2 regions of the Mesorhizobium sp. WSM4842 genome follow, and region 2 is predicted to be linked to the other one. Evidence: riboswitches for the same ligand, from Rfam matches in the RefSeq annotation. Region 2 holds a riboswitch; the other holds the start of a gene.
What was found. A riboswitch is a leader RNA that binds a small molecule or an ion and turns the genes downstream of it on or off. The one in region 2 is predicted to bind cobalamin.
Positions count from the first base shown of each region.

Region 1: it holds a riboswitch for cobalamin, as region 2 does, so the genes downstream of both, AC0NIE_RS18275 (DUF1636 family protein) here and AC0NIE_RS02075 (aromatic ring-hydroxylating oxygenase subunit alpha) in region 2, are expected to answer to the same signal.

Region 1 covers NZ_CM148372.1:3,776,013-3,781,850, reverse strand. The annotation lists gene AC0NIE_RS18285 (NADH-quinone oxidoreductase subunit A) at 1-282, opposite strand, end outside; gene AC0NIE_RS18280 (winged helix-turn-helix domain-containing protein) at 619-1,818, shown strand; cobalamin riboswitch at 2,092-2,295, shown strand; gene AC0NIE_RS18275 (DUF1636 family protein) at 2,334-2,768, shown strand; gene cobW (cobalamin biosynthesis protein CobW) at 2,765-3,802, shown strand; gene AC0NIE_RS18265 (cobaltochelatase subunit CobN) at 3,821-5,838, shown strand, end outside.
Region 2 covers NZ_CM148372.1:457,497-463,334, forward strand. The annotation lists gene bglA (beta-galactosidase BglA) at 1-75, shown strand, start outside; gene AC0NIE_RS02055 (ABC transporter ATP-binding protein) at 100-1,212, shown strand; gene AC0NIE_RS02060 (DUF680 domain-containing protein) at 1,298-1,657, opposite strand; gene AC0NIE_RS02065 (DUF680 domain-containing protein) at 1,623-1,847, opposite strand; gene AC0NIE_RS02070 (DUF680 domain-containing protein) at 1,969-2,172, opposite strand; cobalamin riboswitch at 2,694-2,894, shown strand; gene AC0NIE_RS02075 (aromatic ring-hydroxylating oxygenase subunit alpha) at 3,110-4,357, shown strand; gene AC0NIE_RS02080 (FAD-binding oxidoreductase) at 4,381-5,496, shown strand; gene AC0NIE_RS02085 (FAD-binding oxidoreductase) at 5,509-5,838, opposite strand, start outside.

The DNA of each region.
Region 1 (5,838 bases), 3.3 Mb from region 2:
ACCGAGCATGCCGATCTGGCTGAAAGACACCGCCCACGGAAACAGGAAGGCCACTTCCAGATCGAAGATGATGAACAGGATCGACACCAGGTAGAAGCGGATGTCGAACTTCATGCGGGCGTCATCGAACGAGTTGAAGCCGCACTCATAGGCGGAAAGCTTTTCCGGATCTGGGTTGCGGTAGGCCACCAGGAAGGGTGCGGCAAGCAGCGCCAGGCCGACGACCAGCGCCACGCCGATGAACAGGACGATGGGCAGGTACGAACTCAACAATGCGTTCATGCTGCAGCTTTCCGTTGGCGGCCAATCCACTCTGATTACAGCACCGGACCCACTTGCGGAAGCGTGACAGTTTAACCACTGAACCGTTTTAGGGGGCTCTATGCTGCAACGCGGCGAGGGTTAGCGCAGGGCTTTCGGCGAAGCAAGTCAAACCTTGTTCAAAACACGGTGCTGGGCAGCATATCCGGATAAACTGGTCCGATCCGCTCCTGTTTGATTTCCTTCATTTTTTACTCCAGTTTTCTCTCCTGACATAGATGCCGCCAAAACCCTGCTAGCATGACGCGGAATCATTCGCCCCCAACCTTGGTCGAACGCCAACAGAGTGCCGTCTGCATGAAGGAAAAAATCTCGCTCGCCATGGCCCGGCGCATCGCGCTCGCCGCACAGGGGTTTGCCGATCCTCGCCCTAACAGCACGCCCGATCGCCGCCATCTGGCCCGTGTGCTTGGCCGGACCGGCCTGCTGCAGATCGATTCCGTCAGCGCGGTGGTGCGCGCCCACTATATGCCGCTCTATTCGCGGCTTGGCCCCTACCCGCTTGCGCTGCTCGACAACGCCGCCGTGACGCGCAAGCGCACGGTCTTCGAATATTGGGCGCACGAAGCCTCCTTTCTGCCGGTCGAAACCTATCCGCTGATGCGCTGGCGCATGGAGCGGGCCGAACGTGGCGAGGAAATGTATAACGGACTCGCCAAATGGGGCCGCGAACGCGCCGCCTACATTGAAGACATTTATCGCGAGGTCGTCGAACGAGGGCCGGTCGCCGCATCCGCCCTCGAAGGCCAGAAGGGAAACGGCGGCTGGTGGGGTTGGAGCGACGCCAAGCACGCTTTCGAATGGCTGTTCTGGGCCGGCCGTATCACCACGGCGTCGCGTCGTGGCTTCGAGCGGCTTTACGATCTGCCGGAGCGCGTGCTGCCGCCGGCAATACTCAGTCTGCCGGTGCCCCCTGCTGAGGCTGCGCATCGCGAATTGCTGCGCATTTCCGCGCTCGCCCACGGTGTCGCGACAGCGGGCGACCTGCGCGACTATTTCCGCCTCGCTCCCGCCGACATCAAGGGCCGCATCGAGGAACTGGTCGAGGCAGGTGATCTTTTGCCGGTCCGCGTCGAAGGCTGGGACAAGCCTGCCTATCTTCACAAGGACGCCCGTTTTCCGCGCAAGATCGAGGCGCGCGCGCTGCTCGCCCCGTTTGATCCGGTTGTCTTCGAGCGGGCGCGCACGGAAAGGCTGTTCGACTTCCGCTATCGCATCGAGATCTACACCCCGGCCGAAAAACGCCAATACGGCTATTATGTGCTGCCGTTCCTGCTCGGCGAAAAGATCGTGGCGCGCGTCGACCTCAAGGCCGACCGCCCTGCCGGCGTGCTGCGCGTCCATGCCGCCTATGCCGAGCCCGGCGCCCCGCCGCAAACCGCCGCCGAGCTTTTCGAGGAGTTGAAGCTGATGCAGGATTGGCTCGGCCTGGAACGCATCGAGGTGACGCAAGCGGGTGATTTGGGCCATGCGCTGGCGGATGTCGCGGTTTCGTAAGGGATTGCCGATGTCGGCGCTGCCCCTCATCCGCCTGCCGGCACCTTCTCCCCGTATAGTGACGGGGAGAAGGAAAGCTGCCGCAACCTAGGCGCCCAGCCTTACAACGCTGTAGATTGGCGAAATCCCAAACGAAGTCGTCCTTTCTCCCCGTCACCATACGGGGAGAAATGCCCGGCAGGGCAATGAGGGGCAGCGCCGACATCGAAAATTGCTCTGAAGCGTTTCCCTCGCCGCGTCGTAGACGTGCGTTGACACGACTGCCTGCACAAGCCTAAATCCGGTTCAGACGGTCTCCTCTCGGCAAAGGGAGGAGCCAAGAGGGAATGCGGTGCGAAATCTCGATTTCAAATCCGCGGCTGTCCCCGCAACTGTAAGCGACGAGCCAAGGCCGATAACCACTGGGAAAATCCCGGGAAGGCGGCACCAAGGCGATGACTCGCGAGCCAGGAGACCTGCCGTCTAGGACATAAGAATCCGATCGCCTGGCGGGTTTTCCGGGCAAGGAGCCTGATTTGGAACGCGACAGCAGTTTTTTGGCTGAGACAGCGGGCGTATTGTCCGGCGATAGGGATGCTCTGGCCGACGTCACCGTGATCGTCTGCGCCTCCTGCCGTGACGAGACCGGCTCCGACGGCCATCCTCGCGCCGGCGAATTGTTGGCCGAAGACACGCGCCGCGCTGTATCAGGCGAAAATATCTGTATCCGCACCGTCGAATGCCTTGGCAACTGCAAGCGCCGCCTCAGCGCCGCGATCCTGCGCGACGGCTGCTGGAGCTATGTCTTTGGCGACCTAACCGCGACAAGCGGCGCCGATCTCGTCGCAGGCGCAAAGCTCTTCGCCACCTCGACGGACGGCCTCATTCCCTGGCGCGGCCGCCCCGATTGCCTGAAACGCGGCCTCGTCGCCCGCATTCCTCCCCTCGACCTTGTGAAGGATCAGATATGACCACTTCCGTCTCCCGCGTGCCCTGCACCGTCGTCACCGGCTTCCTCGGCGCCGGCAAGACGACACTGATCCGCCACCTGCTCGAAAACGCCGGCGGCAAGCGGCTGGCCATCATCGTCAACGAGTTCGGCGATATCGGCATCGACGGCGAGATTCTGAAGGGATGCGGCATCGACACCTGCCCTGAGGAAAACATCGTCGAGTTGGCCAATGGCTGCATCTGCTGCACCGTCGCCGACGACTTCGTCCCGGCGCTCGACCAGATCCTGTCGCTATCGCCGAAAGTCGACCATATCCTGATCGAAACCTCCGGGCTGGCTCTGCCCAAGCCGCTGGTCCAGGCCTTCCAGTGGCCGACAGTGAAGAGCCGGGTGACGGTCGACGGCGTCATTGCCGTGGTCGACGGTCCGGCGCTGGCAGATGGCCGCGTTGCCAACGACATGGCCGCCCTGCAGGCGCAGCGCGCGCAGGACGAGACGCTCGACCACGACGATCCGGTCGAGGAGGTGTTCGAGGACCAGCTCGCCTGCGCCGACCTGATCATATTATCGAAGAGCGACCTGATGGACGCCGCCGGCTCGGCCCGTGCCAATGCGATCATCGGCGAGCACACCGCGCGCGCCGTGAAGATCGTGCCGACCTCGCAGGGTAAGGTCGATCCGTCTGTGCTGCTCGGCCTCGGCCTTGCCGTCGAGGACGACATCGAGAACCGCAAGACCCACCACGACGGCGAACTCGACCACGAGCATGACGATTTTGACTCGTTCGTCATCGACATTCCATCGATCGCCAATCCCGATGAGCTGGCTTTGCGCGTCGCCACGGCGGCGGAGGAAGAAGACGTGCTGCGCGTCAAGGGTTTCGTCGAGGTCGGCGGCAAGCCGATGCGGCTGTTGCTGCAGGCTGTCGGTCCGCGCGTCAATCACTATTACGACCGCGCCTGGACCACTGAGGACGATCGCCGCTCGCGCCTCGTCGTCATCGGCCTGAAAGGGCTGAACCGCCCGGCCATCGAGCGTATTCTCGCCGGCTGACCTCAGGCACGAGCCGCGATGCACATCCTCACCACAACATCCGCCTCGCTCGACGATCTCGCCGAGCCTGTTGATCTCAGGCAGACGCCTGCGGATGTCGTGGCGCTGTCTTTCACCGACAGCGATCTGGCCGGGCTGGCGGCGGCGTGGAAAGCAGACGCGGATCGCCTGCCCTCGATGCGGCTGGCGGCTTTGCGCGATCTGCGCCATCCGATGTCCGTCGATCTCTGGATCGACAGCGTCGCCCGGCACGCCAGGGTTATTTTGGTTCGCGTCCTCGGTGGTTACGACTGGTGGCGCTACGGCTGCGACCAACTCGCCTCGACCGCTCGCGCACGCGGCATAAAACTGGCGCTGCTGCCCGGCGAATGCCGCGACGAGGATCTCCGGCTGATCGAATGCTCGACGCTGCCGCGCGAAGAGCTCGACGGCCTGCTCGATTATTTTCGCGAGGGCGGCCCGGAGAATATGACGGCGCTGGTGAATCAGCTGGCGCTGCTGGCGGGACAGGACGCGGCGGTCGTGGAGCCGGTTGTCGTGCCGAAGGCGGGCTATTATGAGCCGGGACGGGGGGGCGAGCGCGACGTCCCCCTCCCCCTCGAGGGGAGGGTCCGGCCGCAGGCCGGGGGTGGGGTCGCCTGTGAAGTGCGCCAACAGAAAAAAACGTCGAGCACTGCCGCAACGACCCCACCCGGCCCTACGGGCCACCCTCCACTCGAGGGGGACGTCGTGCCCATCCTCTTCTACCGTTCGATGCTGCTCGCCGCCGATGTCGCGCCGATCGACGCATTGTTCGAAGCACTCGGGCAGCGCGGCATCATCCCCGTCCCCATCTTCGTCTCCAGCCTCAAGGACCCGGCATCGCTCGCCTTTGTCGAGACCGCGCTTGCCACGCTGAAACCTGCCGCCATCATCACCGCCACGGCCTTCGCCTCCGGTGCTGAGCCCGGCGTCGAAACCCTGTTCGACCGCGCCGGCGTGCCGGTATTCCAGGTCATCGTCGCGACGACACGCCGCGATATCTGGCAAAGCAATCAGCGCGGCCTGGCGCCTGCCGACCTCGCCATGCATGTCGTCCTGCCCGAACTCGACGGCCGCATTCTCGCCGGTGCCATTTCCTTCAAGGGAGAAAGCGGGGTCGATCCCGCATTGGCCTTCCGCGCGTTCGCCAACCGGCCGGAGCCGGACCGCGTCGCGCAGGTGGCGAACCGTGTCGAAGCTTTCATCCGCCTGCAGCGCACGCCGCGCGAAAAACGCAAGCTGGTCATCCTGATCCCCGACTATCCGAGCGCCCCCGGCCGCACCGGCTACGCCGTCGGCCTCGACGTGCCGTCCAGCGTGCTGGCGATGCTGCACGACCTGAGCGAACAGGGCTACACCGTTGAAGGGATTCCGCAAACGCCGCGCGCGTTGCTGGGTGAGCTAGAGTCGGCCGACCAAGGGTTAGCCTTGAAGGAGTATCTGACGTTCTCGAAGGAATTGCCGCCGGCGGCCATCGCTGCGGTAGAGGCCGCATGGGGTAATGCGGCATATGAGACAGTTTTGTGCGAGTCGCCCCCCTCTGTCCTGCCGGACATCTCCCCCTCAAGGGGGGAGATTGCGCTGTCGTCGCTGCTTTCGCCAATTACCAAGGATGTTAAGGAAGAGCCGTCGGCGGAACTGCCGATCTCCCCCCTTGAGGGGGAGATGTCAGGCAGGACAGAGGGGGGTGTTCAAGCGCCTACCGCGGCAAATTTCCCCTTCCGCGCCGCGACCTTCGGCAACATCACCGTAGCACTCGCCCCCGATCGCGGGCGCTCGGCCGACCGTCGCGCCGACTATCACGACCCGACGCTGCCGCCTCGACATGCGCTGATCGCCTTCGGCCTTTGGCTGCGCAAGACGGTCGGCGTCCATGCCCTCATCCATGTCGGCGCCCATGGCACGCTGGAATGGCTGCCCGGCAAGACCGTGGCACTCGGCGAAAACTGCTTCCCCGAGATCGTCACCGGTTCCCTTCCCGTCGTCTACCCCTTCATCGTCTCCAACCCGGGAGA
Region 2 (5,838 bases):
GGGTTTTCGGGACAGACTGCCGCCGGCTCTATCCGCCTCGGCGGCTACAGCGCCTGGTTCGGGCGTATCGACTGAGTTTGCAATTCACCGGAGGGTATCATGGCCGATGTCACGCTAAGGCAAGTGAAGAAATCATACGGCAATCTCAACATTCTCCACGGCATCGACCTCGACATAAAGTCGGGCGAGTTCATCGTCTTCGTCGGCCCTTCGGGCTGTGGCAAGTCGACCTTGCTGCGGTCGATCGCCGGACTTGAGGAAATCACCTCCGGCGAGCTCAAGATCGACGGCGAGGTGGTGAACGACGTGCCACCGTCGAAGCGCGGCATCGCCATGGTGTTCCAGTCCTATGCGCTCTATCCGCACATGACCGTCTACGACAACATGGCGTTCTCGATGAAGATCGGCAAGGAGAGCAAGGCCGAGATCGACAAGCGGGTGCGCCAGGCGGCGGAAATCCTGCAGCTGACCAAATACCTCGACCGCTTGCCCAAGGCGATGTCGGGCGGCCAGCGCCAGCGCGTCGCCATCGGCCGCGCCATCGTGCGTAACCCTAAGGTCTTCCTGTTCGACGAGCCGCTGTCGAACCTCGACGCGGCACTGCGGGTTGCCACCCGCATCGAGATCGCCAAGCTCAAGGAGTCGATGCCTGCTACGACGATGATCTACGTCACCCACGACCAGGTCGAGGCGATGACGCTGGCCGACCGCATCGTCGTGCTCAAGGAGGGCCACATCGAGCAGGTCGGCACGCCGATGGAGCTCTACAAGAGACCCGGCAATCTGTTCGTCGCCCAGTTCATCGGCTCGCCGGCCATGAACATCCTGCCGGCGACGATCGACAAATCAGGCGACCCGACCATCGTCAGTCATGTCGGCGGGCGCAAGGCGACGGTGCCGATCGCCACGCCGGCGTCCGCGAAGGGTGCTTCGGTCAGCTTCGGCGTGCGGCCGGAGGATCTGATGATCGCCACCGGCGCCGATTATCTTTTCGAGGGAACGGTGGATTATGTCGAGCAGCTCGGCGAGGTCCAGCTCGTCTATGTCGACATCGGCCGCGCCGACCTGCCGCTGGTGACCAAGCTGCCAGGCAATGCCGAAGTCAAGCGCGGCGCTGCGTTGCGGTTGAATGCCGATCCCGGCGACCTGCATATTTTCGACGCCGACGGACATTCCTTCACACTCCACATGGCGGAAGCAAAGGCAGCCTAACTACTGGATCAGGCAGTTTGGCGAAGGCAAAAACAAGAGCGGCGGGCAGAGCCCGCCGCTCTTGTGCATTGCATTCAGGTCGCTGTTAGCGGCCGAACAGGTTCCGGTCGCTGCCCTGCGGGGCGGACTTCTGTATGTCGCCCGAGGAATTGATCAGCTTGTAAACCAGCGAGCCGGTATTGCCTACCGAAGACGTCTGCGTGTTGTCGACGTTGACGGTCGCCTGCTTGTTGATGTCGGTTCCGCCAACTTTGTCGTTGCGGGCATAGGCGCTGCCGGCAGCAATCAAAAGTGCCGCAGCGGTGAGAACGATCTTCTTCATTTCAGTAATCCTGGATTCTCGTATCCCATCAGCGCGGCGGCCTCGGTCTTTGTGAAAGACAATGCCGCCGCTGCTGTTGGGATCGACATTAGTTGTTGCCGAAGAGGTTACGGTCGCTGCCATTGACGGGCTTCTCGTCAGCCGGAACCGGATTCTGCGCCGAAGCCGAATTCTGAATCGAAGCCGTGTACGAGCCGTTGTCGACCGCAGCGGCCGGCTGGTTGGCGCCGTTCGATCCAAAGTTGTCGCTGCCGGCAAAAGCGCTGCCGGAGACAGCCAGGATGGCGGCGGTGGCAAGAATGATCTTCTTCATTTCTAGTACTCCTGAATTTTTCAGATCCCGAGCGGCGGACTGGCCGCTTTGTCTTGTTGTTTGACCATGATCTTTTACGAAAACCGGTTTCCACTTCGGGATCATGGTCTGGGATCAGCTGTTAATTGTTGCCGAAAAGGTTGCGGTCGGCGCCCTGGTCGACGGGCTTTTCAGCGTGAGCCGACTTCTGAATGGAAGCCGTATACGAACTGTCGACCGAGGCGGTCGGCTGATTGGCGCCGTTGGACCCATAATGGTCGCTGCCAGCAAAGGCGCTGCCGGTGATGGCCAGAACGGCGACGGCAATAAGAGCAATCTTTTTCATTTTTGGAACTCCAGTATCTTTAGTTTTCCGTCCGTCTAGCGGCGTGTCTTGGGAGGAATTCGCGTCGTCCGGACAGCCCCGATGTGGGAAGGCCATCCGGCAGATTCCAATCACGAAGTTGTTCCGTGTGGACCAAGAATCTACACCTTGAAATTGTACCAGAGGCTTCTATCGTCATTGCTTTCTGTTTTGTTTTCAAAGGTTTAGGACAAAGAGGCTAATCGACCATTTGACGGATTGCCGGACCTGCGTTCACAGCGTCATGCACGCATTGTCAACAGAAACGAACCGTTCGGTTCGATTTTAGAAGCGGCTTAAAAAGCCGGTGCTGAGTTGTTGTCGAATCGTTAACCATTTCGGCGCCCTGCAATGGTCAATCCGGCACGCTTTCAGGACCGGCAGCGCTCGCAGCAGGCGCAAAGTTCACCTTCCTCAAATCCCGGCCCACAGGTTTCGCCGGCAGTGTCGCGCCGCATGGATACGATGTCGCTTTCATGCGGACAGTCAGCCGGCCGTCATGATTAGATCACGCCATCTCAGGTGCCGCTTGGTGACGACGAAGCGGAGAATTGGGAAGCCGGTCAGAACCCGGCGCTGCCCCCGCAACGGTGGTGGAGTTCAAGTCGCAACGGGAGACCACTGGGCCCAAGCCTGGGAAGGTGTCGCGATGGTCCGCAAGGACACTCCAGAGCCCGGAAACCAGCCCGAGATTTCTAGACTCGACTGATCGCGGTGGGCGGTCAAGAGGTGGATAGTGCATGCCCGGCCCTGTCGCCGGCTTGCGGCCGATCCTCCCTCCATCACCACCAGTTCAGTCTTTGGAGCGACATGCGTCCATTTGGACGCACAACGTACGCTCCAAGACTTTGAATTGCGCATCGTGCTTTCCGAAATCGATTCCGATTTCGGGCCGATGCGACGGCTATGAGGACAGGACATGGATGCGCGCAACGACATGCTGAGGCTCTTGCACGGCCGCAGGGAAGGCTACTCGCTCGAGCAGCCCTTCTACACCGATCCCGATTTCTTCAAGCTCGACATGGAGCTGATCTGGTATCGCGACTGGCTGTTCATCGGCCACGATTGCGAGTTGCCGAAGCCGGGCAGCTACATCACCGCGCAGATCGGCGACTATCCGGTCGTGCTGGTCCGCGACCAGCAAGGCAAGATCAACGCCTTCCACAATTCCTGCCGGCATCGCGGCAGCCGCGTCTGCAACGCCGACAAGGGTACGGCGGCGAAGCTCGTCTGCCCCTATCACCAATGGACCTACGAGCTGGACGGCAGGCTCTTGTTCGCGAGGCAGATGGCGGACGGCTTCGACAAGAGCCAGTTCAGCCTGAAGCCGGTGGCTTGCGAAAGCATCAGTGGCTACATCTTCATCTGCCTGGCCAAGGAGCCCGCCGATTTCGCGCCGATGCGCGCCATGATCGAGCCTTACCTCCTGCCGCACCGGCTGCGCGAGGCAAAAATCGCCTTCGAATCGACCATCGTCGAGAAGGGCAACTGGAAGCTCGTCTGGGAGAACAACCGCGAGTGCTACCATTGCGCCGGCAACCATCCGGAACTGTGCAAGACATTCCCGGAAGCGCCGACCGTCACCGGCGTGCAGGGCGCCGACAGCGATCCGGAGATGCTCGCGCACTGGGCGAAATGCGAGGCGGCGGGCCTGCCGAGCAAGTTCCGCATCGATCCGGCCGGGCAGTATCGCGCCACCCGCGCCCCGCTGCTGCGCGATGCCGTTAGCTACACGATGACGGGAAGACGTGCGGTGAAGAAGAACCTCTCCGACGACGTTTCGACCGACGGTATCGGCTCGCTGCTGCTCTATCACTATCCGACGACCTGGAACCATATCCTCGGCGATCATGCGGTCACCTTCCGCGTGCTGCCGATCAGTGCCACGGAAACGGCCGTCACCACCAAATGGCTTGTCCACAAGGACGCGGTCGAAGGCGTCGACTACGACCTCGCCGATCTCACCCATGTCTGGACCGAGACCAACGACCAGGACCGCCGCATCGTTGAGGAAAACGCCTTCGGCATCCTGTCGCCGGCCTATGAGCCCGGCCCCTATTCGGAACTGCATGAGGGCGGCGTCATCCAGTTCGTCGAATGGTACGCCTCCTTCATCGGGCCGCGCCTTGCCGAGGGCGGGCGGCCGGCGTTGCGCAGCGTCGCCTGAGCGAGGCCAAGGGGATGAATACGATGACGGACCTCGGCCTCTACCGCCATCTCGACGAGATGGCGCCCTGGAACGACAGGCTCCAGGTGCTGGAAGTCATCGGCGTCAGTGACGAGGCGCCTGACGTGAAGACCTTCACCTTCCGCTCCGACAACCAGACCTGGTTCCGCTACAGACCGGGGCAGTTCGTGACGCTGGAACTGCCGACCACCGAGGGCCCGTTGATGCGGACCTATACGCTGTCGTCCTCGCCGTCGCGGCCGTTCTCGATCGCGGTGACGGTGAAAGCACAGCCCGGCAGCCTCGGCACACGCTGGATGTTCGACAATCTGAAGCCCGGTGTTCACGTGAAGGCCTATGGGCCGTCGGGCAACTTTTCGCTGCACAGCCATCCCGCGGCCAGATATCTGTTCATTTCGGCCGGCTCCGGCGTGACTCCGATGATGTCGATGCTGCGCTGGCTGAACGATTGCGCGCCCTGGACAGATGTCGGCTTCGTCAACTGCGCGCGAAAGCCCGAGGAGATCATCTTCCGCAAGGAGCTCGAATTGCTCGGCAGCCGCATGCCGGGCCTGACGCTCGGCTTCATGATCGAGGAGCGGTCCAGCCGCGAGGGCTGGTTCGGCCATATGGGCCGGATCGACGCGATACGGCTGCCGCTGCTGGCGCCCGATTTTCGCGAGCGCGAAATTTTCTGCTGCGGCCCCGACCCGTTCATGCGCGCCGTGCGGCAGATGCTGGAGGCGGCCGGCTTCGACATGGCCAACTATCATCAGGAAAGCTTTGCGGCCCCAGGGGTGGAGGAAATACCGGCCCCGTTCGGTTCGCCGGCAGAGGGTGGGCCGGCAGAGGGCGGGGTCGAGATACCTACTGAGGCCGCAACGCCGATCCGCTTTTCGCTTTCGGATGTCGATGCCGACTGCGTTGCCGGCCAGACCGTGCTGCAGACGGCGCGCGCTTCGGGCGTACGAATTCCCGCAGCCTGCGAGTTCGGCCTGTGCGGAACCTGCAAGGTGAAAAAGGTCTCGGGCACAGTCGAGATGAGCCACAATGGCGGCATCCTCGATCACGAGATCGACGACGGCTTCATCCTTGCCTGCTGTTCGAAGCCGCTGACGGCGATCGAGATCGACGCCTAACCGGCGGGGAGCTTAAACCCCGTAACGCTCGGTGCGGATGAGGCTTGCCGGAACGCCGGCATCGATCAGCGCCTGGGCGGCGGCCGACACGAAGGCATTCGAGCCGCAGACAAAGACTAACCTTGGCGGCGCGGGCAGCCGCGCCATCGATTGCTCCATCATCGCGGCATCGACCCGCCGCGAATAGTCCGCCGGGCGCCGGGCCGGCTCGCGAGTCAGCGCCAACACCAGATCGAAGCCGTCCCGGCGATCATGGAAGTCGATCAGTTCGTCGCGAAAGATCACCTCGTCCCAGATCCGTGCGGAAAACACCAACGCCGCGGGCACCGTTGATTTGCGCGC